DNA from 3 places in the Amycolatopsis sp. FDAARGOS 1241 genome. Region 2 is predicted to be linked to each of the others. Evidence: riboswitches for the same ligand, from Rfam matches in the RefSeq annotation. Region 2 holds a riboswitch; each other region holds the start of a gene.

Region 1 (7,708 bases), 2.2 Mb from region 2:
GTGTGGTTCGACGCCGTGATCGGTTACTTCTCCGCCAGCGTCGAGTGGGCCCGCCGCACCGGGCAGCCCGACGCGTGGCAGGAGTGGTGGAACAACGCCGACGCGCGCGCCTACTACTTCATGGGCAAGGACAACATCACCTTCCACGCCCAGATCTGGCCCGCGCTGCTGCTCGGCCACAACGGCGACGGCGACCATGGCGGCGAGCCCGGCAAGTACGGCAAGCTGCACCTGCCCGACGAGATCGTGTCGAGCGAGTTCCTCACCATGAGCGGCTCGAAGTTCTCGACCTCGCGCGGCACCGTGATCTACGTGCACGACTTCCTGCGCGAGTTCGGCCCCGACGCGCTGCGGTACTTCATCTCCGTGGCGGGTCCGGAGACGCAGGACACCGACTTCACGTGGGACGAGTTCGTCCGCCGCACCAACTTCGAGCTGGCCAACGAGTGGGGCAACCTCGTGAACCGGTCGATCTCGATGGCGCACAAGAACGTCGGCGCCATTCCGCGCCCGGACGCCCCCGCGCCGGCCGACGAGGAGCTCAAGCAGCTCTCGCGCAAGGCGTTCGACACCGCCGGCGCCCACCTCGCCCGCTCGCGCTTCAAGGCGGCGGCCTCGGAGGCCATGCGCGTCGTCACGGCCGCGAACCGCTATCTGTCGGACCAGGAGCCGTGGAAGCTCAAGGACGACCCGGCCCGGCGCGACACCGTGCTGCACACCGCGCTGCAGGTCGTGTCCGACGCCAACACGCTGCTGACGCCGTTCCTGCCGCACTCGGCGCAGAAGGTCCACGAGGCCCTCGGCGGCACGGGTGTGTGGGCCGCGCAGCCGGAGCTGCAGGAGGTCGAGGACCTCGACATCCCCGGCCGGATCAACCCGATCCTCACCGGCGACTACGCGGGTGAGCAGGCCAAGTGGGAGTCGAAGCCGATCGAGGTCGGCCGTCCGCTGCCGAAGCCGACGCCGCTGTTCACGAAGCTCGACCCGAAGCTCGGTGAAGACGGCCCCGAGTGGGCGCCGATCATCAAGTAACACTGTCGCGGTGCAGAAGGGCGCTCTGGGGACACCCCGGGGCGCCCTTCTGCGTGCCACGCAACTCCGCCTGCCTACCCCCACCGCCCTCAACGGAGTCGCTTCGCGACGCAGTAGTTTCAGGGGCATGGGTGAAGACAAGCGCGAGTTGCCGCCGATCCCCGACCGCCTCCCGGCCGCCGTGGTCGACGCGCACACCCACCTCGACGCGTGCGGGGCCGTGACGGCCGCCGACGTGACCGCGATGGTCGACCGCGCCGAACGGGCCGGCGTCGCCCGCGTGGTCACCGTCGCCGACGACCTCGCGGCGGCGCGCTGGGCCGTCGACGCGTCCACGTGGGACCCGCGCGTGTTCGCGGCCGTCGCCCTGCATCCCACGCGCACCAAGGATTTCGGCGACGCCGAAAAGTCCGAAGTGGAGCGTCTGGCCGCCGCCGAGCGCGTGGTCGCGGTCGGCGAGACGGGCCTCGACCACTACTGGGACTACTCGCCGCACGACGCGCAGGAAGACGCGTTCCGCTGGCACATCGACCTCGCCAAGCGGCTCGGCAAGACGCTGATGATCCACGACCGCGACGCCCACGAGGACGTACTGCGCATCCTCGACGAAGAGGGCGCGCCGGACACCGTCGTCTTCCATTGCTTCTCCGGCGACGAACGCATCGCGCGCCGCTGCCTCGAAAAGGGCTACGTGCTGTCCTTCGCGGGCACGGTGACGTTCAAGAACGCCCGCGCCCTCCACGAGGCGGCCCGGCTCGCCCCGGCGGGCCAGTACCTCGCCGAGACCGACGCGCCGTTCCTGACGCCCCACCCGTTCCGTGGGCGCCCGAACGAGCCCTACTGCACCGCCTACACCGTCCGGCACCTCGCGGCGCTCAGGGGCGAAGCCGTTCACGAGGTCGCCGATGCGGTCCGGACCACGGCCGAGCGGGTGTACCACTTGCCCGGGGCTTGATTTCACGCTGTCACAAGGGGTTGCACGGATTGCGACGTTCAGGGAGCTTGATCGCCCACACTGCCGAGTGACACAGGTCACGACACTCCGGGGGGTGTTTGCGCAACCCGGCGACCTCCGTTACTGTCCCGTGATCGTGCCGGTCGGTACCGCGAAGGCGGATGCCGGCTGATACGCCCACAGTCACGTCAGTGCACGTCGGGGAAGCGGAACCGAGGTTGGTACGACTCGGAACCGTGACGATGGCGCTGGCTGGGGGTGTCGGACTTGAGAGGCGCACCGAGCGGTGCGTCGCGACGAAGGACGGGTAGTGGCGACACTTCCTGCCCTGGGAAAGGGAACGACCCGGTGACTGGTAGTCGGCAGGGTGGCGCGCGCCATAGCGCGGACAGCCCCTACTTCACTTCCGCTGGTTCGGTGGCCGTGCTCGACCGCGAGCTCGAGGACACCGCGTACGGGGAGCTCGAGTTCTCCGACGAGCTGTACGTGACCGAGCAGGACGTGCTCGTCGCACTCGGCCCCGACGCCGACGCGCTGATGGCCGAGATCGACGTCGACGTCGACGAACTGATCCGGCTGATCAACGCCGAGACCACCATGCTCCCGCCGCTGTCCCTCCCGGACGAGGTGGCCGAGGACCGCACCGCCGCTCCGGAGACCAAGAAGGTCGCCGTCGAGGAAGGCCTGCGCGAAGCCACCCGCACCTGGAAGCGCCGGTTCCTCAAGGGCGCCGTGCTCGCCGTCATGATCACCGTCGGCGGCGGCGGTGCCGCGGCGCTGGCGATGAACAAGAGCGTGACCGTCGACGTCGACGGCCAGGAGCGCACCGTCCACAGCTACGGCGACACTGTCGGCGAGGTCCTCGAGGACGCCGGCCTGTCCGTCGGCGCCCACGACTCGCTCTCGCCGTCCCCGCAGGCCGCGGTCGGCGACGGCGGCGTCATCAAGCTCGAGCGCGGCCGCCAGCTCAACCTGGTCGTCGACGGCGTGGCCCGCCCCTCGTGGGTGCGCGCGACCACCCTCGGCGAGGCCATGACCCAGCTGGGCATGGGCGACCTGATGTCGCAGGGCGCGTGGACGTCGATGCCGGGCAGCGGCGAGCTGCCGCTGCAGGGTTCGACCGTGCAGGTCAAGACCCTCAAGCACATCACGCTGTTCGACGGCACCAACGCGCCGCGCCAGATCACCACCAACGCGGTGACCACCAAGGAGTTCCTCTCCGACTTCAAGATGAGCCTCGGCCCGGACGACGCGGTCCAGGGTGGTCTCGACGTCTCGCTCAAGGACGGCGCCGAGGTCCACATCAGCCGCATGGGCGTCTCGATGGTCAACCAGCAGGAGACCATCGACCCGGACGTGCAGAAGGTCGACGACCCGACGCTGATGAAGGGCCAGACCACCGTTCAGGACCCGGGCACGCCGGGCCAGAAGATGGTCACCTACAAGGTCACCAAGAAGAACGGCGAAGAGGTCTCGCGCGAGCAGGTCTCGGTCAAGATCCTCGTCGAGGCCAAGGCGAAGATCATCAAGGTCGGCACGAAGACGCCGCCGGACCCCGCCATCGGCGACGGTTCCGCGTGGGACCGCATCGCGGCGTGCGAGTCGGGTGGCAACTGGGCCATCAACACCGGCAACGGCTACTACGGCGGCCTCCAGTTCGACAAGCGCACCTGGGACGCCTACGGCGGCGACCAGTACGCGTCCCTCCCGAGCCAGGCGACCCGCGCCCAGCAGATCTCGGTGGCCGAGAAGGTCCGCGACGCGCGTGGCGGCTACAGCGCCTGGCCGGTGTGCGGCCAGCGGGCCTGAGTTCCTCCCCTTCCGCGGCAGCTCGGTAGGCTTCTCCGGTGGTTGAACTGCTGGGGCCTGCCGAGATCCGCGCGCTGGCCGAAGAGCTCGACGTCCGGCCGACGAAGAAGCTCGGCCAGAACTTCGTGCACGACCCCAACACGGTTCGCCGCATCGTCGAGCTGGCCGGGGTGGGGCCCGGGGACGTCGTCCTCGAGGTCGGTCCCGGTCTGGGTTCGCTGACGCTGGGCTTGCTGGACGCCGGCGCGTCGGTCGTCGCGGTCGAGATCGACCCCGTCCTGGCGAATCGCCTGCCGTGCACCGCCGCCGAACGCGCTCCTGAGGCCGCCGACCGCCTGACCGTCGTCGGCGCCGACGCGCTGCGGATCAGCTCGGCCGATTTGCCAGCTTCACCGGTCTCGCTCGTGGCGAACCTGCCGTACAACGTCGCGGTGCCCGTCGTGCTCCACTTGCTCGCCGAGCTGCCGTCGCTCGCGCGGGGGCTGGTGATGGTGCAGACCGAGGTCGCCGACCGCATGGCCGCGGGCCCCGGCAGCCGCATCTACGGCGTGCCGAGCGTCAAACTCGCCTGGTACGGCCCGGCGCGCAAGGTTGGCGCCGTGCCGCGGTCCGTGTTCTGGCCGGTGCCGAACGTCGACTCGTCACTGGTGGCCTTCGAACGCGGCCCGGCCGTTTCGGACATCGACCGCCAGCGCCTCTTCGACGTCGTCGACGCGGCGTTCTCGCAGCGCCGCAAAACGCTCCGGGCGGCGCTCGCCGGCTGGGCGGGATCCGCCGACCGCGCCGGGAAACTCCTCGCGGCCGCGGGGATCGACCCGAAGACGCGGGGTGAGCAGCTGGCCGTCCAGGACTTCGCGAGGATCGCCGCTCAAGCCTGAAACAGGCGGTCGAGGTGGTAGTCCAGCGTGACGAGGACCTCGTCCGGCGTGAACCGGCCGTGGAGCACGTCGAGGCCGAGGCCGGTGAGGCCGGCGACCAGCAGGTTCGCCTCCAGCCGGGGCTGCGTGCCCGGCGGGAGCACGGCGCGGCGCAGCAGGCTGGTGACGAGGTCTTCGATCGGCGTCTCGTCGTGGACGAAGGCCTGCGCGAGCTGTGGGTCGCTGTGGGTGCGGCTGAAATAGGCGCGGTGGACGCGCAGGGAGAGTTCGCGTTCGGCGTCCAGCGGCAGCAGCTCGGTGAGCAGGGTCCGCACCACTCCGCGCACGCTCTGGTCCAGCTGCGCCGCGATGCGGGCCTGCGCCCGGCGCTCGCCGCGTTCGTGGAGGTAGCGCAGGGCGAGCACGAGCAGGTTGTGCTTCGTCTCGAAGTAGTACTGCACGAGCCGCAGGGACACCCCCGCCTCGGCCGCGACCTCGCGCATGCTGACCGCCTCCAGCCCCAGGTCCGCGGCGATGCGCCAAACCGCCGACGCGATCTCGCGCCGGCGCTGCTCGTGGTCGGTCCGGCGCGGCATGGTGGTACAAGTGTATCCGATACGGTTGTATCACAGAGTCGTGTGACGGACGCCTGCCGGCGCCCCGCCAGCAGGACGGTTGTCCGGTTGGGAAGACGAGGTGTCTCGTGATGGCGAACTACTTCGCCGGGCCGTCAGCCGACGCAGCGTCGTCCGGCAGTGGGAGATAGTCGGCCAAAAGCCCTCTGGGCCAAGAAAATCGTGCGTCCACAGTGGAGATGGGCGTCGGTGTTCTCGCTCGGAAGCAATTCGGGGACGGAGCGATCCCCGCCCACGATGTGGCGGCGCGTGTCCCGGTATCCGGGCACCACCACTCGTGTGATCTGCACCAACGCGCTTGCGTTCACCCAATGGGATCGGCTTTACTCAGAACGTCCATCCCGAGCGACTGAGAGACCTGGCTCGACGAAGTCGCAGCAACCACCCTCCGGCAGGGCAGGTGCTACAGCCAGGACCGATGGAGGCTGTTACCGATGAAGAGGGTTGCCCGCCCGCTCCTGTTGACCCGGCGGCGTGTCGTTGACGAAGGTCGCCGCACGGTATGTGCGTGTCGACGCTCCATGGCGAACATCTGATCTTCTTCCGCCTTTTCGCACACCGTCCGAAAAGGACGGTTATTCGGTGACGTCCGGCGCGCCCGGGAACGGTGCTGCGCCCACTGCCAGGAGCATCTTCGTGATCACTGTCGAAAACGTGTCCAAATCCTTCGCCACCAATGGAAATCCGGTTCCCGCGCTGCGTGACGTGAGCGTCGACGTGCAGGCCGGTTCCCTCTTCGGCGTGGTCGGCCCGGCCGGCTCCGGCAAGTCGACCCTCGCCCGCTGCATCGCGCTGCAGGAGCGCCCCGACCGCGGCGTCGTTCGGCTCGACGGCCTCAACACCGCCGCTCTCGACGGCCGCCGGCTGCGTGAGGTCCGCCGCCAGCTGGGTGTCGTCGGCACCAAGCCGGAGCTGCTCGCCGAGCGCACCGTCGCCGGCAACATCGCGACGCCGCTGGAGCAGCTCGGCGTCGACGGCCCGCAACGCAAGAGCCGTGTCGGCTCCCTGCTCGACCTCGTCGGCCTCACGGCGCGCGCCGCGCAGAAGCCGGGCGACCTGACGGCCGGCCAGCTCCGGCGCGTCGCCGTCGCCAAGGCGCTCGCCGCCGGCCCGGCCGTGCTGCTCGCCGACGACCCGACCTCGGGCATCGCTCCGGAGGAGGCCGGTGCCGTGCTCGCCGTGCTCGACCGGGCGCGCGCGGAGCTGGGTACCACGGTGCTCGTCACCACTCCCGACGCCAGTGTCGTGCGCCGCGTCTGCGACGACGTCGCGGTGCTCGACCACGGGGCCGTCCTCGAGCGCGGGCACGTGCTGGACCTGATCGCCGAGCCCGGCAGCTGGATCGCCGACGCCGTGCTGCCGGCGATCGAGACGTCCCGAGCGCAGGCCGCGAAGTACGACCGCTCCGCCGACGTGATCCTCATCGGCTTCGCGTCCGTCGGCGCCCTGCTGCCCGAGGCGGCCGGCCGCTTCGACGTGGAGGTCGCCACGATCGGGGGCGGGATCACCCGCATCGGCGACACGCCGATCGCGCGGTTCCGCATCGGCCTGCGCGGCGAGCGCTCCGACGCCGCCCTGGGGTGGATCGCCGACCGCGGCGCGCACGTGGCCCAGCCGGTGCGCGCGGCCGTCGCCGCCTGACGCAAGTACGGGAAGGGCCCCTCGGACACGTGCCGAGGGGCCCATCCGCGTCGCCCCGGACCCGCGTCCGGTACTTCGGGGTCCCGTGTCCGATTCTTCGGGACAGCTGTCCTGAAAACGCCTGTTTTCTCCTGGTGGGGAGCCCGCTGCCCAGGCCACGTAGGCTGGACAGGTGCTCGCCGTCGTACCACCACCAGTCACCGTCCGGGTCCCGGCCAAGGTCAACCTGCACCTGGCCATCGGTGACCTGCGCGAGGACGGTTACCACGACTTGGTCACCGTCTTCCAGGCGCTTTCGCTCACGGACGAGGTGACCGTCGCCGCCACAGAAGAACCGGGGCTCGAGGTGTACGGCGAGGGGGAGGGCTCGGTGCCCGCCGACGCCACCAACCTCGCTTGGCGCGCGGCCCAAGAGCTCTCGTCCTACGCCGGCCGCCAGGAGGGCACCGACCCGAAGGTGCGGATCGTGCTGCGCAAGGGCATCCCGGTCGCCGGCGGCATGGCGGGCGGCAGCGCCGACGCGGCCGCGACGCTCGTGGGGCTGGCCTCGCTGTGGAAGCTCGACGTGACGCGCGACGAGCTCGCCGCCATCGCCGGCAAGCTCGGCAGCGACGTCCCCTTCGCCCTCTACGGCGGCACCGCGCTCGGCACCGGCCGCGGCGAGCAGCTCGTGCCCGTGCTGTCGCGGCACACGTTCCACTGGGTGCTCGCGTTCGACACCGAAGGCCTGTCGACGCCGAAGGTGTTCGGTGAGCTCGACCGGCTGCGCGTCGACGGCA
Region 2 (7,708 bases):
AGCAGCGACACGTCGTCGGAGTAGAGGCCCATCTCGTCGGCCAGGCGCTCGGTGTAGAGGCCCCAGCCCTCGACGTAGGCGTTGAAGTCGCCCAGCCGGCGCAGCAGCGGCAGCTCGGTCAGCCCGAGCGCCGTGCTCAGCTGGAAGTGGTGGCCCGGGATGGCCTCGTGGAACGCGGTGGCCTCGGCCGTGTGGCGGAAGCGCTCGGTGGCCTCGTAGGTGTTGGCGAAGTACGTGCCCGGGCGGGACCCGTCGGCCGCCGGCGGCATGAAGTACGCGGGCGGTGCGCCGGGCGCGGAGTCCTCCGGCACGGCCTCGACGGTCCACGGCTGCTCCGGGATGTGCCCGAACCACTTCGGCGACTCGGCGGCCGCGCGCTCGATGGCCGAACGCGCGGTGTCGAGCAGCTCCTCAGCGCTCGTCCAGCGCAGCTTCGGGTCAGTGCGCAGCCGCTCGAAGATCTCCGGCAGCTCGCGCGTGCCGAACACGCGCTCGCCCAGCGCCCGGTACTGCTCGGCCTGGCCCGCGATCACCTCCAGGCCCGTGTCGTGCAGTTCCTGCGGCGTGCGCGGCGTGGTCGTGTGCAGGCGCGCCAGGCGCGCGTAGATCTCGTCACCGCAGGGCAGCCACGAGACACCGGCCCGGTCATCGGGCCGGCCGTGCGGGAGCACCTCGGCCTCGAGGAAGTCGCGGTACTCCTTGAAACCCGGGCGCACGACGTCGCGCAACAGCTCCTCGCGCCGGGCCGCGAACGCGTCGTCGGGCGCGGGCTGGCGCAGCAGCGGGTCGCCCGCCGGCTCGGCGAGGTAGCGGTCCAGGTGCGCGATCGCACCCCTCACCAGCCGTTCGACCGGCACCAGCCCGGCCTCGATGCCCTCGCGGTGCCGGCGCGCGACGGACCGCAGGTAGTCCGGGATCTCGGCGAGCCGGCCGAGGTGCACGTCGGCGGTGCCCGGCAGCACGGGGACCATCGGCAGGGCGGACAGCAGCCCGGCCGCGGGCGCGACGAACAGGTCGGTCACGGTGAACTCGGCGAACCGGGTGTCGATGAAGTCGAGCTTGCCCTCGATGGAGTTGATCACGACCTCGCGCGTGACGCGGTCGGTGGCGTCGAGGTCGTCGGCCGGGACCGCCCGCGCCCGCTCCAGCAACCCCGCGAGCCGTCCGCGGTAAGCGGCTTCGGCGGCGGCGCTCGGATCGCCGAGCCCCGGCGCGTCGGGCTTGATGCCCAGGATCGCGGCGGAGAGCGGCTCGAAGCCGAACAGCTCGTCGACGAGCTCGTCGGCCAGATCGGTGACGACGGTCATGGGTGCGGACTCCCGGGGTTCGTGGTGCCATGCGCTGCCGACCCTAATGGAGACCGGGGCTCGGGGTGTCGTTCCGGCACGAGCGTCCCGTTCACACATGGTGAACGGCCGGATCGAACCGTTCCGGTCACGCGGCGCCGCGGCCGCTCCCGCGGTTTCGCGGTGACTCACCCACGCGGGGTCCGCGGACCGCGCGCCACCCACCGGACCGGGCGACGCGAGCGCGGGGCCGGCCCGCCGGGGTGGGCGCGGCCGGTAGCGTTCAACGGGTGGCCGTGACCGATCCCGTGGATGTTCGCCTGCTCGCCGCCCTCGCCGAGGCAGGGACGACGGCCGTGCACGACCTCGCGGCGAAGGTGGGCATGGATCCGCGCGAGGTCGCGTACCGGCTGGTCTCGTTGTCCGGCAGCGGATTGCCGCTGCTGGTCGGCGTGGAGAGCGATCCAGCGGGGCTGCGGGCGGCGATCGCGGGGGCGCCGGCTTCGTGGCAGGAGGCGCCGCCTTCGGGCGGGATGCCGGTCGTGGGGCCGGGCGGTCGCCCCGGTCCCCCGACGCAGCCGGGTGCGCCGCACGGCCCGCAGCCCGGTGTGCCGGCGGGGCAAGTGTTTCCGGCGGGGATGCCGCCGAGCGGGCCGATGCTCCAGGCGCAGCACGCGATGCCGGCGGGGCCCGGGCCGCAAGCCCGGACAGGGCTGCCCTCCGGACCGCCCCCGGGGGCGGGCTCGGCGCCAGGGCCGGCCGGACAACCGGTGCCCTCCGGTGGGGCTCCGTCCGTCCACGGTGGACCGTCCGGGACGGTGCGCGGCGTGCCTTCGGGACCGTATGGAGCGCCCTCGGGTCCGTACGGCGTGCCGTCCGGACAGTTCGCAGCGCAGCCCGGCCCGGCGCCGGACCCGGTGCTCAGCACGTGGGGCGTGCCGCAGACCGCGTCCTGGGCGCGCGGCGACGGGCAGCGCCGCGGTGGCCCGGCCGAGGGCAAGCACGGCCGGATCGGCGAGCCGCTCCCGGCGCAGGGCCTCGAAGGCGAGCAGCTCACCATCCAGCTGCTCGAGGTGCAGGACCCGGCCGATTTCCTCTTCGGCGCCGCCGGCTACCGGCTCGAAGAAGGCGAGCGGGCGGTCGTGGTGCACACCGAGATCACCAACCGCGGCGCCATCCCGTTCGCGTCGCTGCCCGACAACTACCTGGAGCTCGTCACGGCCGACGGCACGACCGTCGCCAAGGCGCCCGTGTCGCTGACTTCCCGGCCGCCGCACAAGATCGGCGTGCGGCCGGGCGAGACGCTCGGCGGCCACACCGTGTACGTCCTCCCGGAGGCGGTCCGCGTCGTCTCGGTGCGCTGGAGCCCGCGGCCCGAGCCGGACGAGCGGTCGCTGACCTGGACGGTCGAGGGCTAGTAGCTCTCCTCGCGCAGGACCTCGAGCGCGTGGGCCAGGTCGTCGGGGTACTCGGCTTCGAACTCGACCCAGCGGCCGTCGGCCGGGTGCGCGAAGCCGAGCGTGCGGGCGTGCAGCCACTGCCGGGAGAGGCCGAGGTGGCGGGCCAGCACCGGGTCGGCACCGTAGGTCAGGTCGCCGACGCACGGGTGCCGCAACGCGGAGAAGTGCACGCGGATCTGGTGCGTGCGGCCGGTCTCGAGCTTCACGTGCGCCAGCGACGCGGCCCGGAACGCCTCCACCACCTCGTAGTGCGTCACGCTCGGGCGCCCGCCGGCGACCACGGCGAACTTGTAGTCGTGGCGCGGGTGGCGGTCGATGGGTGCGTCGATGGTGCCGCGCATCGGGTCCGGGTGGCCCTGGACCACGGCGTGGTAGCCCTTGTCGACGGTGCGTTCCTTGAACGCCCGCTTGAGCACCGTGTACGCGTGCTCGCTCTTGGCCACGACCATCACACCCGTGGTGCCGGCGTCGAGGCGGTGCACCACACCCTGGCGCTCGGCCGCGCCGGACGTCGCGATGCGCAGGCCCGCCGCCGCGAGCCCGCCGACGACCGTCGGGCCGGTCCAGCCCGGGCTCGGGTGCACGGCGACACCCACCGGCTTCGAGATCACGACGATGTCGTCGTCGTCGTGGAGGATCTTCATACCCTCCACCGGCTCGGCCACGACCTGCACCGGCGCCGCCGGGTCGGGCAGCGTCACTTCGAGCAGGCCACCGGCGGCCAGGCGGTCGGACTTGCCCGCGGGCCTGCCGTCGAGCAGCACGTCGCCGGACTCGGCCAGCTCCGCCACCACGGTGCGCGAAAGGCCCAGCAGCTTGGCCAGCCCGGCGTCCACGCGCATGCCGTCGAGCCCGTCCGGGACGGGCAGCATCCGGGCGCTCACGCAGCTTCCCCGGCCTTCTTCTTGCTCCGGGTCGTGGTGCCGTCGTAGTCCCTGCCCAGCAGCGAGAGCAGGACGATGAGCGCACCGCCGACGCAGATCGCGGAGTCGGCGATGTTGAAGATCGCGAAGCCCTCGCCGTTGGGCGCGAAGGCGGAGATGAAGTCGATGACGTGGCCGCGCAGCGGGCCGGGCGCGCGGAAGATGCGGTCGGTGAGGTTGCCGAGCGCGCCGGCGAGCACGAGGCCCAGGCCGATCGCCCAGCCGACGGACCGCAGCCGGCGGGAAAGCCACACGATGGCGACCACCACGGCCGCCGCGATCAGCGCGAGCACCCATGTCATGCCGGTGGCCATGGAGAACGCGGCGCCGGCGTTGCGGATCACCTGCAGGTAGATGAGGCCGCCGAGGATGCGCACCGGCTCCTTGCCCTCGAGATTGGCCGCCACGAGGTTCTTCGACACGAGGTCGATCACCCAGATCACGACCGCGACCGCGAACACCAGCCCGACCCGGCGCTTCGGCAGCAGCGGCGCCGACTCGCCCGCCTGCTCGAGCGGGGTTTCGGCCGGGGTCGCGTCACCGGCCGCCGCCGGTTCGGGTGCTTCGGCGGGCTGGGTGGCGGCCTCGGACAGGCCGGGTTCGGACGAGGAGGGCTCGGTGCTCACGGCTCCATTGTCCACGTCCCGGCGACCGGCACTCTCCCCGACGCCCGTTCACGCACTCCACGAGTGCCGGGGCGTGCCGACCAGTGCGGACTCAGGCGCAGAAGGGCGGCAGCTCGCGCGGGTCGCCGACCGGCGCCCACCGGCCGTCGACCTTGGCGTACTCCCAGCGCGGGCCGCGCGCGACGAGCTGGCGCAGCGCCAGCACGAGCCGGTCGACGTGCTCCTCGGTGCTGCCGAGGCCGAGGCTCACGCGCACCGCCTGCTGCCCTTCGCGCCCGGTCGTGCCGATGAGGCGCTTGGTGGCGACGTGGGCGCAGAACGCGCCGTCGCGCACGCCGATGCCGTACTCGGCCGAGAGCACCGCGGCGAGCCAGCCGGGTTCGAAGCCATCGACGACGAAGCTCACCGTGCCCACGCGGTCCACCGGGGCGTCGAACAGGCGCAGCTCGGCACAGCCGGGGATGCCGGCCAGGCCCTTGAGCAGCCGCTCCAGCAGCGCCGCCTCGTGCTCACCCACCGCGGCCCAGTTCGCCGCCAGCTGCTCGCACGCGACGCCGAGCGCGTACACCCCGACGGTGTTGGGCGAGCCGGCCTCGTGCCGCTCCGCGCCGGTGTTCCACACGACGGCGTCTTCGGTCACGAGCTTCGTCGCACCGCCGCCGGCCAGGTACGGCTCCGCCGCGCGCAGCCAGTCGCCGCGGCCGATCAGCGCGCCGGCTCCGAAGGGTGCGTACAACTTGTGGCCCGAGAGCGCCACGTAGTCCACGTCGAGCTCCCGCAGGGAAACACGGCGGTGCGGGGCGAGCTGCGCGGCGTCCAGCGCCACCCGGGCACCGTGCTTCCGGGCCACGGCGGCGATCTCGGCCACCGGCAGCAGCTCACCGGTCACGTTGGACGCTCCGGCCACGACCACGAGCCGCGGGCCCTCCGGGCACGCCGCGAGCGCTTCGTCCACAACGGACACCGCGGCGAGGCGCGTGCGCGGCAGGCTCACGCGGTGCACGTTCGGACCGCGCCACGGCAACAGCGCGGCGTGGTGCTCGGTGTCGAAGACGACGACGGAAGTCTTGCGCGGCAACGACCGCGCCAGCAGGTTGAAGGAATCCGTGGTGTTGCGGGTGAACACCACTGTGTCGGTGCCGCGGGCGTCGACGAACCGGCTCAGGATGTCGCGCGTGCGCTCGTAAAGCCGCGTCGAGACCTGCGAAGCGAACCCCGCGCCGCGGTGCACGCTGGCGTACCACGGCAGGAACTCGTCGACGGCCGTGCGCACCGCGTCGAGACACGGCGCGCTCGCCGCGTGGTCGAGGTTGGCGTACCCGATCTCGTCCCCGGTCACCAGCGGCACCCGCAGCGCGGCACCGGCGACCGCGGGGATCCCTTGCGCACCAACGGTTTCGGTGGATTCAGCGGTGCGATCGAGGGCGAGAGTCATGACGGTGCCTCCTCGGCGTTCCGGGGACCCCCGGCGAGGGGCCCGCGCTTGCCCGTCGCGCTGCGCGACCGGCCTGGTCCTCACCCGGGGCACCCCACCGCGGTAGGAGGGTTGCCGGCCAGCTAGCCGGGGCTTGACGCTGGCACTCATGACCTGACTCAGAAGGTAACCGAACGAAGCGGCGGGACGCCAGAGGTGTCCGGTGAGCTGAGACGGCGCTCACACGGAGACGATCACCGCCGCACCGCGCGGAAGGCCTCCGTCTGCTCGCGGATCGCGCGCTCCGTCGGGAGCCGTTCGATCGAGGAAGCGCCGAAGAAGCCGACCACCCCGTCGGTGTGGTCGAGCACGTACTGGGCGTCCGCGGGTTCGGCGATCGGGCCGCCGTGGCACAGCACGAGCACGTCGGGATTCACCCGCTTGGCGGCGTCGTGCATCTCCTGCACGCGGGCGGCGGCCTCGTCGAGCGACACGGCGGTGCGCGCGCCGATCGTGCCGCTCGTGGTCAGCCCGAGGTGCGGCACGAGCACGTCCGCGCCCGCGCGGGTCATGTCCTCGGCCTGCCCCGGGTCGAACACGTAGGGCGCGGTCAGCAAGTCGCGTTCGCGGGCGAGCGCGACGAGGTCGACTTCCAGGCCGTACCCCATGCCGGTCTCCTCGAGGTTCTGCCGGAAGACGCCGTCGATCAGGCCCACCGTAGGGAAGTTCTGCACCCCGGCGAACCCCAGGCGCTTCAGCTCGTGGAGGAACGGGCCCATGAGCCGGAACGGATCGGTGCCGTTGACACCGGCCAGCACCGGCGTGTCCCGCACGACGGGGAGCACCTCGCGCGCCATGTCGACCACGATGCCGTTGGCGTCGCCGTAGGCCAGCAGCCCCGCGAGTGAACCGCGCCCGGCCATGCGGTAGCGCCCGGAGTTGTAGATGATCAGCAGATCGATGCCGCCGGCCTCGGCCGCCTTGGCGGACAGGCCGGTGCCCGCGCCGCCACCGATCACCGGTCGTCCTCCGGCCACCGCGGCGGTGAGCCGGGCCAGCGCCTCCGCGCGGTCCACGTCAGGACTTCCTCTCGCCGATGAGCCGGTGCAGCTCGCGCGCTGCGGCCGCCCCGAACCCGGGGTCGTTGATGGCCTCTTCGCGCCGCTGCACGGAAACCGCGGACCCGGCGAGCTCTTCGGTCAGGCCGGTGAACAGCGCGGCGTCGGCGGCCGGGTCGTGGAACGGCCCGCCGGGAACGTCCACTGCGGACACTCCGCCGAGAGGCAGGAGCACCGACACCGGTCCGCGAGCGGCCCGGAGTTTGCGCCCGAGCAGCGTGCCCAGCTGCGCGGTCTCCTCGGGCGTCGTGCGCATGAGCGTGACAGTCGGGTTGTGCACCAACAGGTTCCGCTCAGCGAACCGCTCCGGGACGGTGTCGGCCGGCCCGAAGTTGACCATGTCGAGCGCCCCCACGCTGACCACTTGCGGAACGCCCGCGCGCCCTGCGGCCTCGAGTCGGTGCGGGCCGGCGGACAGCACGCCGCCGACGAGCTCGTCGGCCAGCTCCGTGGTGGTCAGGTCGAGCACACCGGCGACGAGGCCGTCGGTCACGAGCTTCTCCATCGCCCGCCCGCCGGAGCCGGTCGCGTGGAACACGAGCACCTCATAACCCAGCCCCGCCAGCTCGGCGCGGGCTTCGTCGGCCGCGGGGGTGGTGACGCCGAACATCGTCACCGCGACCACCGGCCGCTCCGGCACCGGAACGCCTTCGTCGCGGCGGCGCGCCATGGCGGCGATCGCGGCCACCGCGTTGCCGAACACTGTCGTCGACACGGCGTTGAGACCCGCGATGTCGACCACGGAGTACATCAGCGTCACGTCGGTTTCACCCACGTACGGGCGCACGTCGCCGGACGCCATCGTCGACACGAGCAGCTTCGGCACGCCCACCGGCAGCTCCCGCATCACCGCCGCGGCGATCGACGAGCCACCGGAGCCG
Region 3 (7,708 bases), 540 kb from region 2:
CCCACCGGCCGCGCTCCTTGCGCAGGCCGATCGTGAGCCGCAGCCGCTGCTCCGGCGGGTCGTTCGGTGTGCCGCACCAAAGCAACGCCCAGGCGAAGGCCACGTCGTCGCCGGCCGTCACGTCCAGTTCGAGGATCGTGAACGTCGCCCCCTCCCGCTGCCACACGAAGAAAGGCGGCCACGTCTCGCGGTACGCGTCGATCCCGCGCACGCCTTCGTGCGGTGGCGCGACGTCGAACATGACGATGTCGTCGGAGTGATCGGCGAGCACGCCGCCGAGATCTCCCGTGTGGACGGCACTGGCCCAGCTCTCGATCACGGTGCGGATGTCGGACTCGTCGCTCATGGTGGTTCCCCCTCGGGTCGCTCTGGCGCGGTGATGGCGGCCAGCATGGCACCGCGGCCCGACCGGAACCGTCGATCGAGGGCTCCGGACGGGCAGTTGTCCACAAGGGGTGGGTTATCCACAGGCGGCCCGATTCGCTCTCGCGGCCGGTGTTGATCAGCGCCTAGCGTCGCACGTGTGTTCGAGCAGACTGCCCGTGACCCGGGCCCTCCCGTGAACGCCAGGCTCGCCTGGCTGGCCGACCAGCTGTCGGCGGGCCCGCGCACCGTCGGGCCCGGCGGCCGCCTGGTGCGGCGCTGGCTGCCGGGTGGCACCGACCCCGCACACCCGGGCTTGCCCGGCCTGCTGCGGAGTCCTCGGCTGCTCGTCGTGGCCGGCCTGGTGGTCGTCGTCGCGCTGATCGCGGCCGGGTTCGCCGTGTTCAGCGGATCGCCGCGGCTGGAGGTCGCGCCGGCGCTGCCGAGCGCGAAGGCCCACCCGCCCGCGGCGGCGGCGCCGTCCACCGAGAAGCTCGTGATCAGCGTGATCGGCCACGTCCGCACTCCGGGGCTCGTCACCGTCGCGGCCGGCTCACGCGTGGCCGACGCACTCCGTGTCGCCGGCGGCGCGGACCCGGGCACGGACCTGTCCGGTCTGAACCTCGCCCGCAAACTCACCGACGGGGAGCAGCTCGCCGTCGGCATCACCGTCGCACCGTCTGCACCTGCGGGCGCGGGCGCGGCACCGGGCAAGCTCGACCTCAACGCGGCCACGCCCGAACAGCTCGACACCCTCCCTGGCGTCGGTGAGGTCACCGCCGGCCGCATCGTCGACTGGCGCACGCAACACGGCGGCTTCTCGAGCGTCGAGCAACTGCGCGACGTCGACGGGATCGGCGAGAGCAAGTTCGAGAAGTTGCGCGAGCAGGTGACGGTCGGATGAGCCTCGTGGAGCGGGAGTTCGTACCGGCGTGGCGGAACCACGACTTCCGCCTCGTCCCGGCGGCGTTCGTCGCGTGGGGCGGGACGCTCGCGGGACTGCGACTCGGCTGGTGGGCGGCCGGGATTTCCGGCGCCGTGGCGGTGTTGCTGTCGGCCGTGATGCTCGCGCGGCGGCGGACCCGGTGGGTGGGTGCGGCCGGTGCGTTGCTGGTGCTTGGTCTCGTCGTGGCGCTGCCGACGGCCTGGCGCATCCGGTCGGCGGAGCAGGACGTGCTCGCCCAGGCCGCCGCGCGCGGGATGACGGTCACGCTGCGCGTCGAGGTCACCGAACGGCCGCGGCCGATCCACAGCGCCGGGTACGCCGACCAGCAAGCTGGTACGCGTTCCGTGGCCATCGACACCCGTGTTGAAGCGGCTACTGTGGACGGTCGCCCGCTGGACTCCGCTGGGCGGGTTCTGCTGCTCGCCCCGGTGGCCGGCTGGGGCGGCTTGCTGCCGGGACAGGAAGTCACCGCGTTGGCGAGACTCGCACCCACGCGGGGCGGTGAGCTGACGGCCGCGGTCGCCTACCTGCGGGGCCCACCGGTCGACGTGACCGCGGCGCCTTGGTGGCAGCGCGCGGCGGCCGCGTTGCGAGCGGGCCTGCACGAGCTGTGCGCCGTGCTCCCGGAGGAACCGGCCGGTCTGCTGCCCGGGCTGGTCCTCGGCGACACGAGTGCGTTGCCGCAGCAGGTCGAGCAGGAGTTCACGGAATCGGGGCTCACCCACCTGATGGCCGTGAGCGGTGGGAACGTGGCGATCATCTGCGGAGCCGTGCTGTTGCTGTGCCGACTGCTGCGGATCGGGCCCCGGGTGTCGGCAGTGGCGGCCGGCCTGTGCCTGTGTGGCTTCCTCGTGCTGGTCGGCCCGGCGCCGAGCGTGCTGCGCGCCGGGGTGATGGGCGGGGTGGCGCTGCTCGCGCTGGGGCTGGGCCGCCGCGGGTCGGCGTTGCCGGCGCTGGCGTTCTCGGTGTGCGTGCTCGTCGCGTGGGACCCGGTGATGGCGGCGGACTTCGGGTTCGCGCTGTCGGTGTTCGCGACGGCGGGGCTCGTGCTGCTGGCTCCGCGGTGGGCGGATTCGCTGGTGCGCAGGGGAGTTCCGCCTGGGTACGCCGAGGGGATCGCGGTGCCGCTCGCGGCGTTCGTGGTCACGGCACCGGTGATCGCGGGCATGGCGGGCACGGTCAGCCTGGTCTCGGTGGTCACGAACGTCCTCGCGGCGCCGGTCGTCGCGCCGGTGACCGTGCTCGGCGTGCTGGCGACCGTCGTCGGGCCTTGGTGGCCCGGCGCGGGGCACGTGCTGGTGCACCTGGCCGATCCTGAGGCCCGCTGGCTGATCACCGTCGCACGGCACGGTGCCCGGGCGCCGGGCGCGGTGCTGACGTGGCCCGGCGGGTGGTGGGGCGGGCTGTGCGCGGCGGGACTGCTCGTGCTGGCCGTGGTCGCACTCAGGTTCCGGCGGGCGCGAATCCTCGTGGCGGTGGCGCTCGTGGTCGTGCTGCTGCTCGTGGTTCCCGCGCGGGTGCTCAAACCCGGCTGGCCGCCTGGGGGCTGGGCGATGGTCGAGTGCGACGTCGGGCAAGGCGACGCCGTCGTGCTGGCCACCGCAGAGCCCGGCCGCGCGGTGGTCGTCGACACCGGGCCGGAGCCGGGACCGGTGGATGAGTGCCTGCGGCGGCTCGGCGTCGACCGGGTGCCGTTGCTGGTGCTCAGTCACCTGCACGCCGACCACATCGGCGGGCTGTCGTCGGTGTTCGAGGGCCGGGCGGTGGGGGCGATCGCCGTCGGGCCCGGGCGGGCGCCGGCGTGGGCGTGGCAGCAGGTGTCGGAGGAGGCGCGGACGCGGCACGTGCCGTTGCTGGAGCTGAGCGAAGGGCAGCAGCTCGAGTGGCCGGGGCTGTCGCTGGATGTGCTCGGGCCGCGGTACGTCACCGCGCGCTCGGCCGCCGAGCAGGACGGCACGGCGATCAACAACAGTTCCGTGGTGCTGCGGGCGACCACGTCCGCGGGGAGGGTGCTGCTGACGGGAGACGTGGAGCTGGCCGCGCAGGCCGATCTGCTGGCCGAGGGGGTGGATCTGCACGCCGACGTGCTGAAAGTGCCCCACCACGGCTCGCGCTATTCGCTGCCGCAGTTCCTCGCGGCCGTGGGGGCGCGGGCGGCGATGATCAGCGTGGGCGCGGGCAACGGCTACGGGCACCCGGCGAAGTCCACAGTGGACGTGCTGGGAACGTTGGGCGTACTGGTCACGCGGACCGATGTGGACGGTGACACGGCCGTGCTGCCGAGTGACGGCGGGCCGGTCGTGGCCCGCCGGGGTGAGCCCCGTGGGCCGCCCCGGTAGCGGAGCGGCCCACGGGCCCGGTGGTCAGCGGCTCAGTAGCCCAGCGCCTTGCTGACGGCTTCGGCCGAGGGCGGCACCGTCGCCTTGGGGCCGATGCGGCCTTCGACGGCGTCGAGCGTCTTGAGGCCGTCGCCGGTGATGAGCAGGACCGTTTCGGCGTCGGGGTCGAGCTTGCCGGTCTCCACGAGCTTCTTCGCGGTCGCGACGGTGACGCCGCCGGCGGTCTCGGTGAAGATGCCCTCGGTGCGCGCGAGCAACCGGATGCCCTCCACGACCTCTTCGTCGCTCACGTCTTCGATCGCGCCACCGGTGCGGTTGACCACGTCGAGCACGTAGGGGCCGTCGGCGGGGTTGCCGATGGCGAGCGAGCGGGCGATCGTGTCGGGCTTCACAGGCTGGACCACGTCGTGGCCGGCGCGGAAAGCGGCCGAGACGGGGGAGCAGCCGGTGGCCTGCGCGCCGAACACCTTGTAGGGGCTGGCTTCCACGAGACCGAGCTGGCCGAGCTCGCGGAAACCCTTGTCCACCTTGGTCAGCTGCGAGCCCGAGGCGATCGGGACCACGATCTGCTCCGGCAGACGCCAGCCGAGCTGCTCGGCGACCTCGTAGCCGAGTGTCTTGGAACCTTCGGAGTAGTACGGGCGGACGTTCACGTTCACGAACGCCCACTTCGGGTGCTCCCCGGCCAGCTCGGTGGCGAGGCGGTTGACGTCGTCGTAGTTGCCGTCGACGGCGACCAGATCGCCGTCGTACACCGCGGTGGTGAGGATCTTGGCGCGCTCGAGCGACTTGGGGATCAGCACGACCGACCGCCAGCCGGCGCGGGCCGCGGCGGCGGCCGTCGCGTTGGCCAGGTTGCCGGTCGAGGGACAGGCGAGCACCTCGAAGCCGAACTCGCGGGCCGCGGCCAGCGCGACGGCGACCACGCGGTCCTTGAAGGAGTGCGTGGGGTTGCCGGTGTCGTCCTTGACCCACACGGTCTTCAGGCCGAGGGCCTTGGCGAGCCGGTCGGCCTTGACCAGGCGGGTGCCGCCGGGTTCGGTGTTGGGGATCTGTTCGACGGTCGAGGGGACGGGAAGAAGCTTCTTGTAGCGCCAGATGTTCTTGGGGCCGGCCTCGATGTCCTCGCGGCGCACGCGGCCGAAGTCGTACGCGACCTCGAGCGGCGAGAAGTCCTCGGCGGACACGAACTCCGGGGCGAGCGGCTGCCGGTGGCCCTCTTCCTTCGACACCAGTTCGACAGCAGGACCGAGATCCAGGGTCTTCTTGGTGGAGGACGTTCCGAGGGTTGCGGTCATCGCGAGGTTCCTTTCCTCATCTGTCCCGCCGAAGCGGGCCGGAATTGGCACCGTGGTCGTCAGCTATCCCGCAAGTTCGGGAAGACAGGCTGTACGCCGGTTGCCGGGGCTTCTTCGGGCCGTTCCCTCTGCCCCTCTGGATGAGCGGTCTTCTGTTGTCGGCGCGCCGCTGTGCTTTTGTGGACCGTGGCTTTTGTGGACCGTGCTTTCCGCGGACCGTGCGCTGCCTCGGGTACACCGTACGACATGGCGATCACCTGATGCCACGGTGGCGGCGCACATCACCGGAGCAGGCGCGTCGGCGAACGGGTGAGAAGATGGCGGGGTGACCACCGCACCCGCGCCGCTGCACCTCGTCCTCGGCGAGGAAGAACTGCTCATCGAGCGGGCTGTCCGCGCCACGCTGGACGCCGCGCGGGCGAGTGACCCGACGGCCGAGATGACCCGCAACCGGGTGTCCGAACTCACAGCTCCCCTGCTTGCCGAACTGGTGAGTCCGTCACTGTTCAGCGAGGGGCGGGTGATCGTGCTCGACTCGGCGCAGGACATTTCGCAGGAGCTGGCCGACGCGGTGCTGGCGTACCTCGCGTCACCCGCCGACGGGGTCGTGCTCGTGGTCGTGCACAGCGGTGGCGGCCGCAGCAAGGCGGCCAAGGCCTTGCCCGCGGCGCTGAAAAAGGCCGGTGCCGAGATCACCGAGTGCCCGAAGCTCACGAAGCCCGCCGAGCGCGAGTCGTTCGTGCGCAACGAGGTGCGCCGCGCCGGCGGCAAGATCGACCCGGGGGGCGTCATGGCGCTCCTCGACTCCGTCGGCTCGGACCTGCGCGAGCTGTCCTCGGCGGCGACGCAGCTCGTCGCGGACACCGGGGGTGTGGTCGATGAGCAGGCGGTGCGCCGCTACCACACCGGCCGTGCCGACGTGACCGGCTTCGCGGTCGCCGAGAAGGCCGTCGCGGGTGACCGCGCGGCGGCCCTGGAGTCGCTGCGCTGGGCCATGCAGCTGGGCGTCCCGCATGTCCTCGTCGCCGACGCCCTCGCCGACGCGGTGCGCACGATCGCCCGCGTCTCCGCCGCCGGCCGTGGCAACCCGAATCAGATGGCCGGTGAGCTGGGCATGCCGCCGTGGAAGATCCGCAAGGCCCAGGGCCAGGCCCGCGGCTGGGGCCAGGACGGCCTCACCGCGGCGATGCAGGTGGTGGCCCGCCTGAACGCCGAGGTCAAGGGCGTCGCGGCCGACGCGGACTACGCACTGGAACGCGCGGTCGTCGAGGTCGTCACCGCCAAGGGTGAACGCTGACGGCCGCTTGAGGCGCGTCCCGGCTCGCGAGCGGCCGGACGACCACCGCGAGGTGCGAGTGGGCACCTTCGGTCGCCACACGCGAGCTGCGGTGGCCGGGGCCGCTGGGCAGCGGCGGGGCTCGCCCGCGCGAGTCCAGGTGCTTGCGATCGGAACGACGCAAGACGAGGTAAGTGGTGTGCTGGCTTGCCGGTGTCTGGAAGGCCACTGCGAGGTCGTACGCCGCTGGGGCTTTCGGCCGCCACGTGCCAGCTGCGATGGCAGGGCCGCTGTGGCAGCCGCGGGGCCCGCCCGCGCGAGCCGAGGTGCTTGGACCGGAACGCCGCAAGAAGAGGCACGTCGTGCGCCGGCTGGCGGGTGCCTGGAAGACCACCGCGAGGTCGCACCCGGCTGGGAGTCGGGCCGCTGCGAGCCGCGATGGCAGCGGCCGCTGTGGCAGTTCCGGGACCCGCCCGCGCGAGCCGAGGGTGCTTGGACCCCAACGCCGCAAGAAGAGGCAAGTGGCGTGCCGTCACCGCGAGATCGTGCGCCGCTGGGGCCTCTGGCCGCCATCTGCGAGCCGCGATGACAAGAGCCGCTGTGGCAGCGGCGGGCCTCCCCCGCGCGAGCGGAGCGTGCTCGCGAACCGAACGCCGCAAGACAAGGGAAGTGGTGTGCCGGCTCGCGGGTGCCTCAAGAACACTGCGAGGTCGTACGCCGCTGGGGCTTTCGGCCCTCCGGTGCGAGGCGCGATGGCGGGGCCGCTGTGGCAGCGGTGGGGCCCGCCCGCGCGGGCGAGGGTGCTTGGACCGGAACGCCGCAAGAAGAGGCACGTAGTGCGCCGGCTGGCGGGTGCCTGGAAGACCACTGCGAGGCCGCACGCTGGGTGTAAGTCAGGCCGCTGCGAGCCGCGATGGCAGAGGCCGCTGTGGCGGCGCCAGGGCTCGTCCGCGCGAGCCGAGGACGCTTGCGAACCGAACGCCGCATGAGGGGACAAGTAGCCGGTGGTCGGTCGGCAGCGCGGACCGTCGGGACACGCGTACACGACGGTCCGGTGGGCGCGCCGGCACTGTTCCGGGCCCGATTCGAGCGGCCACCGGACCGCCCGGGAAGCGTAGCCGGTCACCGCGAACAGGGCGCCGCGCCCCTGCCCGATCGGCGTCGCACCAGGGCAGGCACGCCCGTTGACCGGCGCAGGAAAAAGGCCCGGCGACCAACAGGTCACCGGGCCCCTCGCGTCCTCGCCGGTCAGCTCAGAGCTGGTTCGCGCGCTTCGCGATCGCCGACTTCTTGTTGGCGGCCTGGTTGGCGTGGATGACACCCTTGGTGACGGCCTTGTCGAGCTTGCGGGCGGCGTCGCGCTGCAGTTCGAGGGCCTTGTCCTTGTCACCGGCCTCGGCGGCTTCGCGGAACTTGCGGATCGCGGTCTTCACCGAGGACCGGATCGCCAGGTTGCGCTGCCGCGCCTTCTCGTTCGTGGTGATGC

What was found. Region 2 has a riboswitch for S-adenosylmethionine ahead of I6J71_RS13770 (aminotransferase class V-fold PLP-dependent enzyme). Riboswitches for the same ligand answer to the same signal wherever they lie in the genome.
Region 1: another riboswitch for S-adenosylmethionine. It lies ahead of I6J71_RS02900 (methionine ABC transporter ATP-binding protein); the one in region 2 lies ahead of I6J71_RS13770 (aminotransferase class V-fold PLP-dependent enzyme).
Region 3: another riboswitch for S-adenosylmethionine. It lies ahead of thrC (threonine synthase); the one in region 2 lies ahead of I6J71_RS13770 (aminotransferase class V-fold PLP-dependent enzyme).

Annotation. Positions count from the first base shown of each region.
Region 1 is NZ_CP069526.1:584,599-592,306, forward strand. It holds gene metG (methionine--tRNA ligase) at 1-1,032, shown strand, start outside; gene I6J71_RS02880 (TatD family hydrolase) at 1,160-1,987, shown strand; gene I6J71_RS02885 (resuscitation-promoting factor) at 2,411-3,796, shown strand; gene rsmA (16S rRNA (adenine(1518)-N(6)/adenine(1519)-N(6))-dimethyltransferase RsmA) at 3,835-4,674, shown strand; gene I6J71_RS02895 (TetR/AcrR family transcriptional regulator) at 4,665-5,249, opposite strand; SAM riboswitch class I at 5,622-5,713, shown strand; gene I6J71_RS02900 (methionine ABC transporter ATP-binding protein) at 5,925-6,929, shown strand; gene I6J71_RS02905 (4-(cytidine 5'-diphospho)-2-C-methyl-D-erythritol kinase) at 7,102-7,708, shown strand, end outside.
Region 2 is NZ_CP069526.1:2,775,433-2,783,140, reverse strand. It holds gene I6J71_RS13790 (DUF885 family protein) at 1-1,307, opposite strand, end outside; gene I6J71_RS13785 (AsnC family protein) at 1,577-2,704, shown strand; gene I6J71_RS13780 (RluA family pseudouridine synthase) at 2,701-3,630, opposite strand; gene lspA (signal peptidase II) at 3,627-4,295, opposite strand; gene I6J71_RS13770 (aminotransferase class V-fold PLP-dependent enzyme) at 4,387-5,730, opposite strand; SAM riboswitch class IV at 5,770-5,884, opposite strand; gene I6J71_RS13765 (phosphoenolpyruvate hydrolase family protein) at 5,964-6,785, opposite strand; gene I6J71_RS13760 (Tm-1-like ATP-binding domain-containing protein) at 6,787-7,708, opposite strand, start outside.
Region 3 is NZ_CP069526.1:2,239,797-2,247,504, forward strand. It holds gene I6J71_RS11070 (nuclear transport factor 2 family protein) at 1-346, opposite strand, end outside; gene I6J71_RS11075 (ComEA family DNA-binding protein) at 524-1,267, shown strand; gene I6J71_RS11080 (ComEC/Rec2 family competence protein) at 1,264-3,648, shown strand; gene thrC (threonine synthase) at 3,681-4,946, opposite strand; SAM riboswitch class I at 4,960-5,093, opposite strand; gene holA (DNA polymerase III subunit delta) at 5,272-6,243, shown strand; gene rpsT (30S ribosomal protein S20) at 7,476-7,708, opposite strand, start outside.